DNA from 2 places in the Streptomyces sp. NBC_00386 genome. Region 2 is predicted to be linked to the other one. Evidence: riboswitches for the same ligand, from Rfam matches in the RefSeq annotation. Region 2 holds a riboswitch; the other holds the start of a gene.

Region 1 (4,408 bases), 4.7 Mb from region 2:
CCATGGCCCAGGCCCGCAGGCGGGCTCCGAACGCCGCCTATCTCGTGCCGCGCTTCGGGTTGTACCGAGAGGTCAGCGAGCAGGTGATGGGGCTGCTGCGGGCCCTGTCGCCACTGGTGGAGCCACTGAGCCTGGACGAGGCGTTCGTGGACCTGGAGGCGGGCGGGACTGCCTGGGACGAGGCGTCGGCGCGGCTGACCGGTGCCAAGCTGCGCGCGGACATCCGGGCCGTCACGGGGCTCACGGGGTCGGTGGGCCTCGCCGCCTCCAAGATGCTGGCGAAGATCGCCTCGGAGCAGGCCAAGCCGGACGGTCTCGTCCTGATCGAGCCGGGCACCGAGCGTGCGCTGCTGGGACCGATGCCGGTGCGGACGCTGCCGGGCGTGGGGCCGGCCACCGGCGACCATCTGCGCCGGGCGGGCATCACCACCGTCGAGGAGCTCGCCGAGGCGGGCGAGGACGAGCTCGTACGGCTACTGGGGAAGGCCCACGGGCACGCGCTGTTCGCGATGGCGCTGGCCCACGACGAGCGGCCCGTGGTGGCTGAGCGGGAGACCAAGTCCGTGTCGGTCGAGGACACGTACGACGTGGACATCCACGACCGGGTCAGGGTGGAGCTGGAGGTGCAGCGGCTCGCGGACCGGTGCGTGCGGCGGCTGCGCAGAGCCGGACTGTCGGGCCGGACCATCGTGCTGAAGGTGCGCCGGTACGACTTCTCGACGCTGACCCGGTCCGAGACGCTGCGGGGGCCCACGGACGACCCCGGAGTCGTCAGGGAGGCCGCCGCCCGGCTGCTGGAGGGCGTGGACACGACCGGTGGCGTCCGGCTGCTGGGGGTCGGCGTCACCGGGCTCGCCGACTACACGCAGGAGGACCTGTTCGCGCAGGCGCAGGCCGCGGCCGCGGGGGAACCGGCGGTCGAGGAGCACGCCGCGGACGAACCGGCCGAGGTGGCCGCCGCGGACGGGGAGACGGTGCCGGCGGAGCGGCGGTGGCCCTCCGGGCACGACGTGCGGCATGCCGAGTTCGGGCACGGCTGGGTGCAGGGGAGCGGGCTGGGACGGGTCACGGTGCGGTTCGAGACGCCGTACTCCGGGCCCGGCCGGGTGCGGACCTTCCGGACGGACGACGCGCAGCTGGAACCGGCCGACCCGCTGCCCCTGGTGGAGCGAAGACCCGGGGACGTCGGCGGGCTGCCGCCCGGCCCCGGGCCGTCGGTGTCAGCGGTCGGGACGCACGGCTCCGGCCCTGGGGATCAGGTGTCCTCCGAGCCCGCGAGCCGGCCGAAGTCCCGGTCCGGCGGCGGAGGGGACGCCACGTCGAGTCCGTAGTGGTGGTAGAGCTGGAGCTCCTGTTCGGGGGAGAGATGGCGCCCGACGCCGAAGTCGGGGGCGTCCTTGATCAGGGCCCGGTCGAAGGGGATGCGCAGGGTCCCCTCGATGATCTCGCTGGGCTCCAGGGGCACGAAGGCGTCCCTGCTGAACAGTCCGGTGCGTATGGCCGCCCACTCCGGGACACCGGTCGCGTCGTCGAGGTAGACCTCGTCGATCGTGCCGATTTTGGTGCCGTTGCTGTCGAACGCCTTGCGGCCGATCAGGTTGCGCGGATCGATGTCGGTCTGCACGGTCCCTCCAGTGGTCGCAAACTCATCCGTAAGTACTACAAAAGAGCACATTTGTGAAGGCGGCCACTCGAAGGCTGTCGTCTTGTCCTCGCTGGTAGGCTGGCAAGTGGCTGCTGATCCCGCGCGGGAGAGTCCTCCGGATTTCACGGAGGCGCCGAAGGAGCAACTCCTCCCCGGAATCTCTCAGGCTCACGTACCGCACGGACGAGGTCACTCTGGAAAGCAGGGCGGGTGCCGATGGCCTCCGCCCTCACCGACGGTGAAAGCCGGATCGTCCACGGGACCATCCGGTGAAACTCTCAGGTTGAGATGACAGAGGGGGAGGCCGTCGGGGTGCCCGTGCCGGGGTGCCCCTCGAAGGTCGCGTCAGACCAGGAGGCCTCCGCCATGACCGCCCCTCGCATTCCGCTCTCCGAGCTCGAACAGGGAATTCCCTTCGAGCAGCGCCACATCGGACCCGACTCCGAAGCTCGGGCCAAGATGCTCGCGCAGGTCGGATACGGCTCGCTCGACGAGCTGACGGCCGCCGCGGTGCCGGATGTGATCAAGAACGCCGAGGCCCTGAAGCTGCCGGCCGCGCGCACCGAGGCCGAGGTACTGGCCGAGCTCCGCTCCCTCGCGGACCGCAACCAGGTGCTCGGTTCGATGATCGGCCTCGGCTACTACGGCACGTTCACGCCGCCGGTGATCCTGCGCAACGTCATGGAGAACCCGGCCTGGTACACCGCGTACACGCCGTACCAGCCGGAGATCTCGCAGGGCCGTCTCGAGGCGCTGCTGAACTTCCAGACCGTCGTCGCCGAGCTGACCGGGCTGCCGACCTCCGGCGCCTCCCTCCTCGACGAGGGCACCGCCGCCGCCGAGGCCATGGCGCTGTCCCGCCGGATGGGCAAGAACAAGAAGGGCCTCTTCCTGGTCGACGCGGACGCGCTGCCGCAGACCATCGCCGTCATAGAGACACGTGCCGAGCCGACCGGTGTCGAGATCGTCGTCGCCGACCTCGCCGACGGCATCCCGGCCGACCTCGCCGGGCGCGAGATCAACGGCGTGCTGATCCAGTACCCGGGCGCCTCCGGTGCCGTACGCGACATCAAGCCGGTCATCCGGCAGGCGCACGAGCTGGGCGCGGTCGTCACCGTCGCCGCCGATCTGCTCGCCCTGACCCTGCTGACCTCGCCCGGCGAGCTCGACGCGGACATCGCGATCGGTACGACGCAGCGCTTCGGTGTGCCGATGGGCTTCGGCGGCCCGCACGCCGGTTACATGGCGGTGCGCGAGAAGTTCGCGCGCAGCCTCCCCGGCCGGCTGGTCGGTGTGTCCGTGGACGCCGACGGGCACAAGGCGTACCGCCTCGCCCTGCAGACGCGTGAGCAGCACATCCGCCGTGAGAAGGCGACCAGCAACATCTGCACCGCTCAGGTGCTGCTCGCCGTGATGGCCGGCATGTACGCCGTCTACCACGGCCCCGAGGGCCTGCGGACCATCGCACGGCGTACCCACCGCTACGCCACCGTCCTGGCCGCGGGTCTCACCGCCGGCGGCGTCGAGGTCGTGCACGGCGCGTACTTCGACACGCTCACCGTGCGGGTCCCGGGCCGTGCCGCCGCGATCGTGGCCGCCGCCCGCGACAACGGCGTCAACCTGCACCCCGTCGACGCCGACCAGGTGTCGATCTCGTGCGACGAGACGACCACGCGCGAGCAGCTCGCCGCCGTGTGGACCGCGTTCGGTGTCGAGGGCGACGTCGAGGCGCTGGACGCGAGCGCCGAGGACACCCTGCCGGACGCGCTGCTGCGCACCGACGCGTACCTCACGCACCCCGTGTTCCACGACCACCGCTCCGAGACGGCGATGCTGCGCTACCTGCGCAAGCTCTCCGACCGCGACTACGCGCTCGACCGCGGCATGATCCCGCTGGGCTCCTGCACGATGAAGCTCAACGCGACCACCGAGATGGAGCCGGTCACCTGGCCCGAGTTCGGGCAGCTCCACCCCTTCGTGCCCGCCGAGCAGGCACAGGGCTACCTGACGCTGATCCACGAGCTGGAGGACCAGCTCGCCGAGGTCACCGGCTACGACAAGGTGTCGCTCCAGCCCAACGCCGGTTCGCAGGGCGAGCTGGCCGGTCTGCTGGCCGTCCGTGGCTACCACCGCGCCAACGGCGACGACCAGCGCACCGTCTGCCTCATCCCGTCCTCCGCGCACGGCACCAACGCCGCCAGCGCCGTGATGGCCGGCATGAAGGTCGTCGTCGTGAAGACCGCGGACGACGGTGAGATCGACGTCCAGGACCTGCGCGCCAAGATCGAGCAGTACCGCGACGAGCTGTCGGTGCTGATGATCACGTACCCCTCGACGCACGGTGTGTTCGAGGAGCACGTCGCCGACATCTGCGCCCAGGTGCACGAGGCCGGCGGCCAGGTCTACGTCGACGGCGCCAACCTCAACGCCCTGGTGGGTCTCGCCAAGCCGGGTCACTTCGGCGGCGACGTCTCGCACCTGAACCTGCACAAGACCTTCTGCATCCCGCACGGCGGTGGCGGCCCCGGCGTCGGCCCGGTCGGCGTGCGCGCCCACCTGGCGCCGTACCTGCCGAATCACCCGCTCCAGCCGGAGGCCGGTCCCGAGACCGGTGTCGGCCCGATCTCGGCCGCTCCCTGGGGCTCCGCGGGCATCCTGCCCATCTCCTGGTCGTACGTCCGGCTGATGGGCGGCGAGGGCCTCAAGCGCGCCACGCAGGTGGCCGTGCTCTCCGCCAACTACATCGCCAAGCGCCTGGAGCCG
Region 2 (4,408 bases):
AGAACTGCGGGATCTCGATGGCCGGTTCGGACAGTCGCAGCGGGCCCGCGGGCTGTCGCTCCAGGCCCGTGGCGATCCGGCGCAGATCCAGCCACGGGATGCCGAGGCCGCCGCCCGGGGCATGCGGATTGAGCCAGAGACCGAAGTGGTCGGGGTACAGGGTGCGGGCGACGTCCAGCCCGTCCACGACCTCGTAGCTGCGGTTCCAGCCACTGGCCGAGAGTTCCTGCGCGGAGGTGACACAGGGCGCGTACCCGAAGCCGTCCACCTGCATGTTCCCGTACTGGGCGTCCGGGGAGCCGGCCTGCCCGTGCCAGAGCAGCATCCACACCTGGCCGGACGACGGGGTCGCGAGCGCGCGAAGGAGCGCCTCGTAGGCGTCGTAACGCCCGGGAGTCACCTGGCGCAGCATGTGCTCGACCTGCCCGGCCGCGGCCGTGCCCGACGCGCTCACCTTCAACCGCCCCTTCGCGAACAATTCACGACGAACTCATCCCTTACGCCCGAGGCACCGGTTACCGACATGCGTCAACACCTCGACCAGGCCATGAAACCAGCTTATGCGGCGATCGTGCTCCGCCGGGGGAAGCAGTCGAGAGCCGGGAACCGTCGCGCGGGGCGGCCGAGGGCCCCGCGCGGCGGGCCGGAGGTCCGGCCGGGCACTCCCGGCGCGGGCGCCGTTCAGTGACCGTGCTGGTAGAAGGGGCGCACCTGGGCACGCATCCAGTCGCCGACCGGGTCCTGCGTCACGTCGAGAAGGACCAGGTTCACCGGAATACCGACCGGGACGCGGCCGAGGGCACGCCCCAGGGCGTCCAGCGGCAGGGCGCGGGCGTCGCCCTCCCACGCCGCGAGCTCGACGCCGATGAACATGACCGGTTCGTCGCCCTCGATGCTGGCCAGACAGCGGCGGGCGCTCAGGACGACACCCGTCGCGGCGAACTCCGCCGAGGCCGCGGCGAGGAAGTCCACCGGATCGTCCTGCCAGTCGGGCTCGAAGAGCCGCACCCGGCCGCCGCTGGCCGCCCCGTCCAGCTCGCTCCGCCCGGCCCGGCACAATTCGGCCACGGCCATCGGCGGCAGCGGCACGCCGACCACGCCGTCCGGGTTCACCACGATGCCGACCTGCGGGGGAAGTCCGCGGGCGAACTCCACGGCGGGCGCGATCGTGTACGACATGTGACCGCCGACGACCTGGCGGAACTGCTCCTCGGAGCTGAAGACGGGGACGAAGACCTGGCCCCCGATGTCCATCGTGGGCAGATCGAGCGGACCGCTGTTCGGGCCGCCGCCATTGGGCAGCGGCACCCATACGAAGCTGCGGCCGAGCACCTCGACGATGCGAGCGCCCGCCGAGGGCCCGGGCACGCCCAGGGAGGAGGACAACACCTCCTCCAGCTCGTTGCCGGGCCAACCGCTGTGCGGATGGGGGTGTGCCTGTGCCGGAAAGTCCATCTGTCTACCGCCCGCTTCGAACCACTGTTCCGGCTGGAAAGATTAGTGGGCCACCGTGACCGGTCAGTGGCCGAAGTCGATCCTGCGCAGCACGTCCGCCGCGTCCCGGTCGATCAGTACCGCCGAGCCGCATCCCTCGGGCAGGTCTCCCGTCTCGGCGGAGCGCAGCAGCCGGGCGACCGCGCCGCGGTGGCGGGCGAAGGCGTAGCGCGAGACGCCCCGGCCTCGCTCGCGCTGGCCGTCCAGCGCGGTGCCGGGTGTGACGTCGAGCAGCAGCAGGTGCAGCGCGCCGCCACGGCGCCGGGCCTCGCGGGCGAGCCAGCGGCGCACCCAGGCCTGCGTACCGCAGTCGTGCACGACGAGTCCGCCGCCCTCGCGCAGGGCGCGGCGCAGGCCGGCGTAGTGCGCGAGGCGGACGAGGGGACGGTAGACCGCGTACGGCAGCAGGCCGGCCATCCGGCCGTCCCAGCGCTCGCGGGTGTCCTGGGAGTCGACGCGGGTGCCCCGCACGGCCCGCCGCATCAGCGTCGACTTGCCGCTGCCGGGCAGCCCGGTGACGACGACGAGGTCCTGCGCCCCGAAGCGGAGGCCGTGCGGACTGCGCCCGACCCGGTCGCGGAGATCCCGCACGACGACCGCGGGACGCGCTCCGCGGGCCTCCCGGGCCGGTGCGCCGGGCTGCTCGGGCAGTGCGAGACCCGAGGTCGTCGCGTACGCCGTGGTCCTGTTCACCGTGACCGTCCTCCCCTGGGATGTGGAGTCCCATCCCCATCGAGTGTAAAGAGAAGGTAATGCCCGGCGCTTCCCATTTCCGTACGCGGACTGCCACAGCCCGGTCACAGATGGCGGGCTGCCGTGATCCGACAGCGCGTGCGATGATGGCCGCGCCAACTGCATACCGGCCGCTTGAATCCGCGCGGGAGAGTCCTGGGTACGTGTACCCGGGCGCCGAAGGAGCAAGTCCCTCCCTTGAATCTCTCAGGCACCGTTACCGCGCGGGCGAGGCACATCTGAAAAGCGGGCCGCTCCGGCGGCTCCACCCAAGGTGCAAGTCAGGACCACCGATTCGTGTGGTCGTGATGAACCTCTCAGGTTCCGATGACAGATGGGGAGGAACGACCTCGCCGTCATGCCTTGGGAGCCAGACCGATGAGCAGCAATGCACCCCGTCACACCGCGCTCGATGCCCTGCATCGTTCGCTCGGCGCGACCATGACCGACTTCGCGGGCTGGGACATGCCCCTGCGCTACGGCTCGGAGCGTGACGAGCACGTAGCCGTCCGCACGAAGGCCGGTCTCTTCGACCTCTCCCACATGGGCGAGATCACCGTCACCGGCCCCGAGGCCGCGGCCCTCCTGAACCACGCGCTGGTCGGCAACATCGCCACCGTCGGCGTCGGCCGCGCCCGCTACACCATGATCTGCCAGGAGGACGGCGGCATTCTGGACGACCTGATCGTCTACCGGCTGGCCGATCACGAATACATGGTCGTCGCCAACGCCTCCAACGCCCAGGTGGTGCTGGACGCGCTGACCGGGCGTGCCGCCGGTTTCGACGCCGTGGTGCGCGACGACCGTGACGCGTACGCGCTGATCGCCGTGCAGGGCCCCGAGTCCCCCGGCATCCTCAAGGCGGTCACCGACGCGGACCTCGACGGCCTGAAGTACTACGCGGGCCTGCCGGGCACGGTGGCCGGCGTTCCGGCCCTGATCGCCCGCACCGGCTACACCGGCGAGGACGGCTTCGAGCTGTTCGTCGCCCCCGCCGACGCCGAGAAGGTGTGGCAGGCGCTGACCGACGCGGGCACCCCGGCCGGTCTCGTCCCCTGCGGCCTGTCCTGCCGCGACACGCTGCGCCTGGAGGCCGGCATGCCGCTGTACGGGCACGAGCTGACCACCGCGCTGACCCCCTTCGACGCGGGCCTCGGCCGGGTCGTGAAGTTCGAGAAGGACGGCGACTTCGTGGGGCGCGCGGCCCTGGCCGAAGCCGCCGAACGTGCCGCCTCCGAGCCGCCGCGCGTGCTCGTCGGGCTGATCGCCGAGGGCCGCCGCGTGCCGCGCGCCGGGTATCCCGTCGTCGCCGGCGGCAAGGTGATCGGCGAGGTCACCTCCGGCGCCCCGTCCCCGACCCTGGGCAAGCCCATCGCCATGGCGTACGTCGACGCCGCGCACGCCGCGCCGGGCACGACCGGTGTGGGCGTGGACATCCGGGGCAGCCACGAACCGTACGAGGTCGTGGCGCTGCCGTTCTACAAGCGGCAGAAGTGACACTGGTCCGCACCGGCCGGACATGAACCGGATGCCTGTCGGGCGCCGGTACCGACGGGCGCCCTTCGCCGGGCCCCGGACGTGACCCTGGGCACATCCGCCCGGTCACCCACGCTTCCCTCCATCAGCACTCCACCGCGTACAGGAGAATTCAGGTCATGAGCAACCCCCAGCAGCTGCGTTACAGCAAGGAGCACGAGTGGCTGTCCGTCGCCGAGGACGGCGTCGCGACGGTCGGCATCACCGAGTACGCGGCCAACGCGCTCGGCGATGTCGTCTACGCCCAGCTCCCGGAGGTCGGTGACACGGTCGCCGCGGGCGAGTCCTGCGGCGAGCTGGAGTCGACCAAGTCGGTCAGCGACCTGTACTCCCCGGTGAACGGCGAGGTCGTCGAGGCCAACCAGGACGTCGTGGACGACCCGGCCCTGGTGAACTCCGCTCCCTTCGAGGGCGGCTGGCTGTTCAAGGTGCGCGTCGCCGGCGAGCCCGAGGACCTGATGTCCGCCGACGAGTACACCGCCTTCACGGCCGGCTGAGGAGTCCACCGCACATGTCGCTCATGAACACCCCCCTGCACGAGCTCGACCCGGACGTCGCCGCCGCCGTCGACGCCGAGCTGCACCGCCAGCAGTCCACGCTGGAGATGATCGCCTCGGAGAACTTCGCTCCGGTCGCGGTCATGGAG

Evidence for each region. Region 2 has a riboswitch for glycine ahead of gcvT (glycine cleavage system aminomethyltransferase GcvT). Riboswitches for the same ligand answer to the same signal wherever they lie in the genome.
Region 1: linked by a shared signal. The riboswitch ahead of gcvP (aminomethyl-transferring glycine dehydrogenase) and the one ahead of gcvT (glycine cleavage system aminomethyltransferase GcvT) in region 2 are both predicted to bind glycine.

What each region holds. Positions count from the first base shown of each region.
Region 1 is NZ_CP107950.1:7,801,768-7,806,175, forward strand. It holds gene OG780_RS34280 (DNA polymerase IV) at 1-1,331, shown strand, start outside; gene OG780_RS34285 (PRC-barrel domain-containing protein) at 1,256-1,624, opposite strand; glycine riboswitch at 1,739-1,833, shown strand; gene gcvP (aminomethyl-transferring glycine dehydrogenase) at 2,012-4,408, shown strand, end outside.
Region 2 is NZ_CP107950.1:3,092,545-3,096,952, forward strand. It holds gene OG780_RS13360 (enhanced serine sensitivity protein SseB C-terminal domain-containing protein) at 1-454, opposite strand, end outside; gene OG780_RS13365 (enhanced serine sensitivity protein SseB) at 682-1,455, opposite strand; gene OG780_RS13370 (AAA family ATPase) at 1,519-2,187, opposite strand; glycine riboswitch at 2,363-2,459, shown strand; glycine riboswitch at 2,460-2,570, shown strand; gene gcvT (glycine cleavage system aminomethyltransferase GcvT) at 2,605-3,723, shown strand; gene gcvH (glycine cleavage system protein GcvH) at 3,882-4,259, shown strand; gene glyA (serine hydroxymethyltransferase) at 4,274-4,408, shown strand, end outside.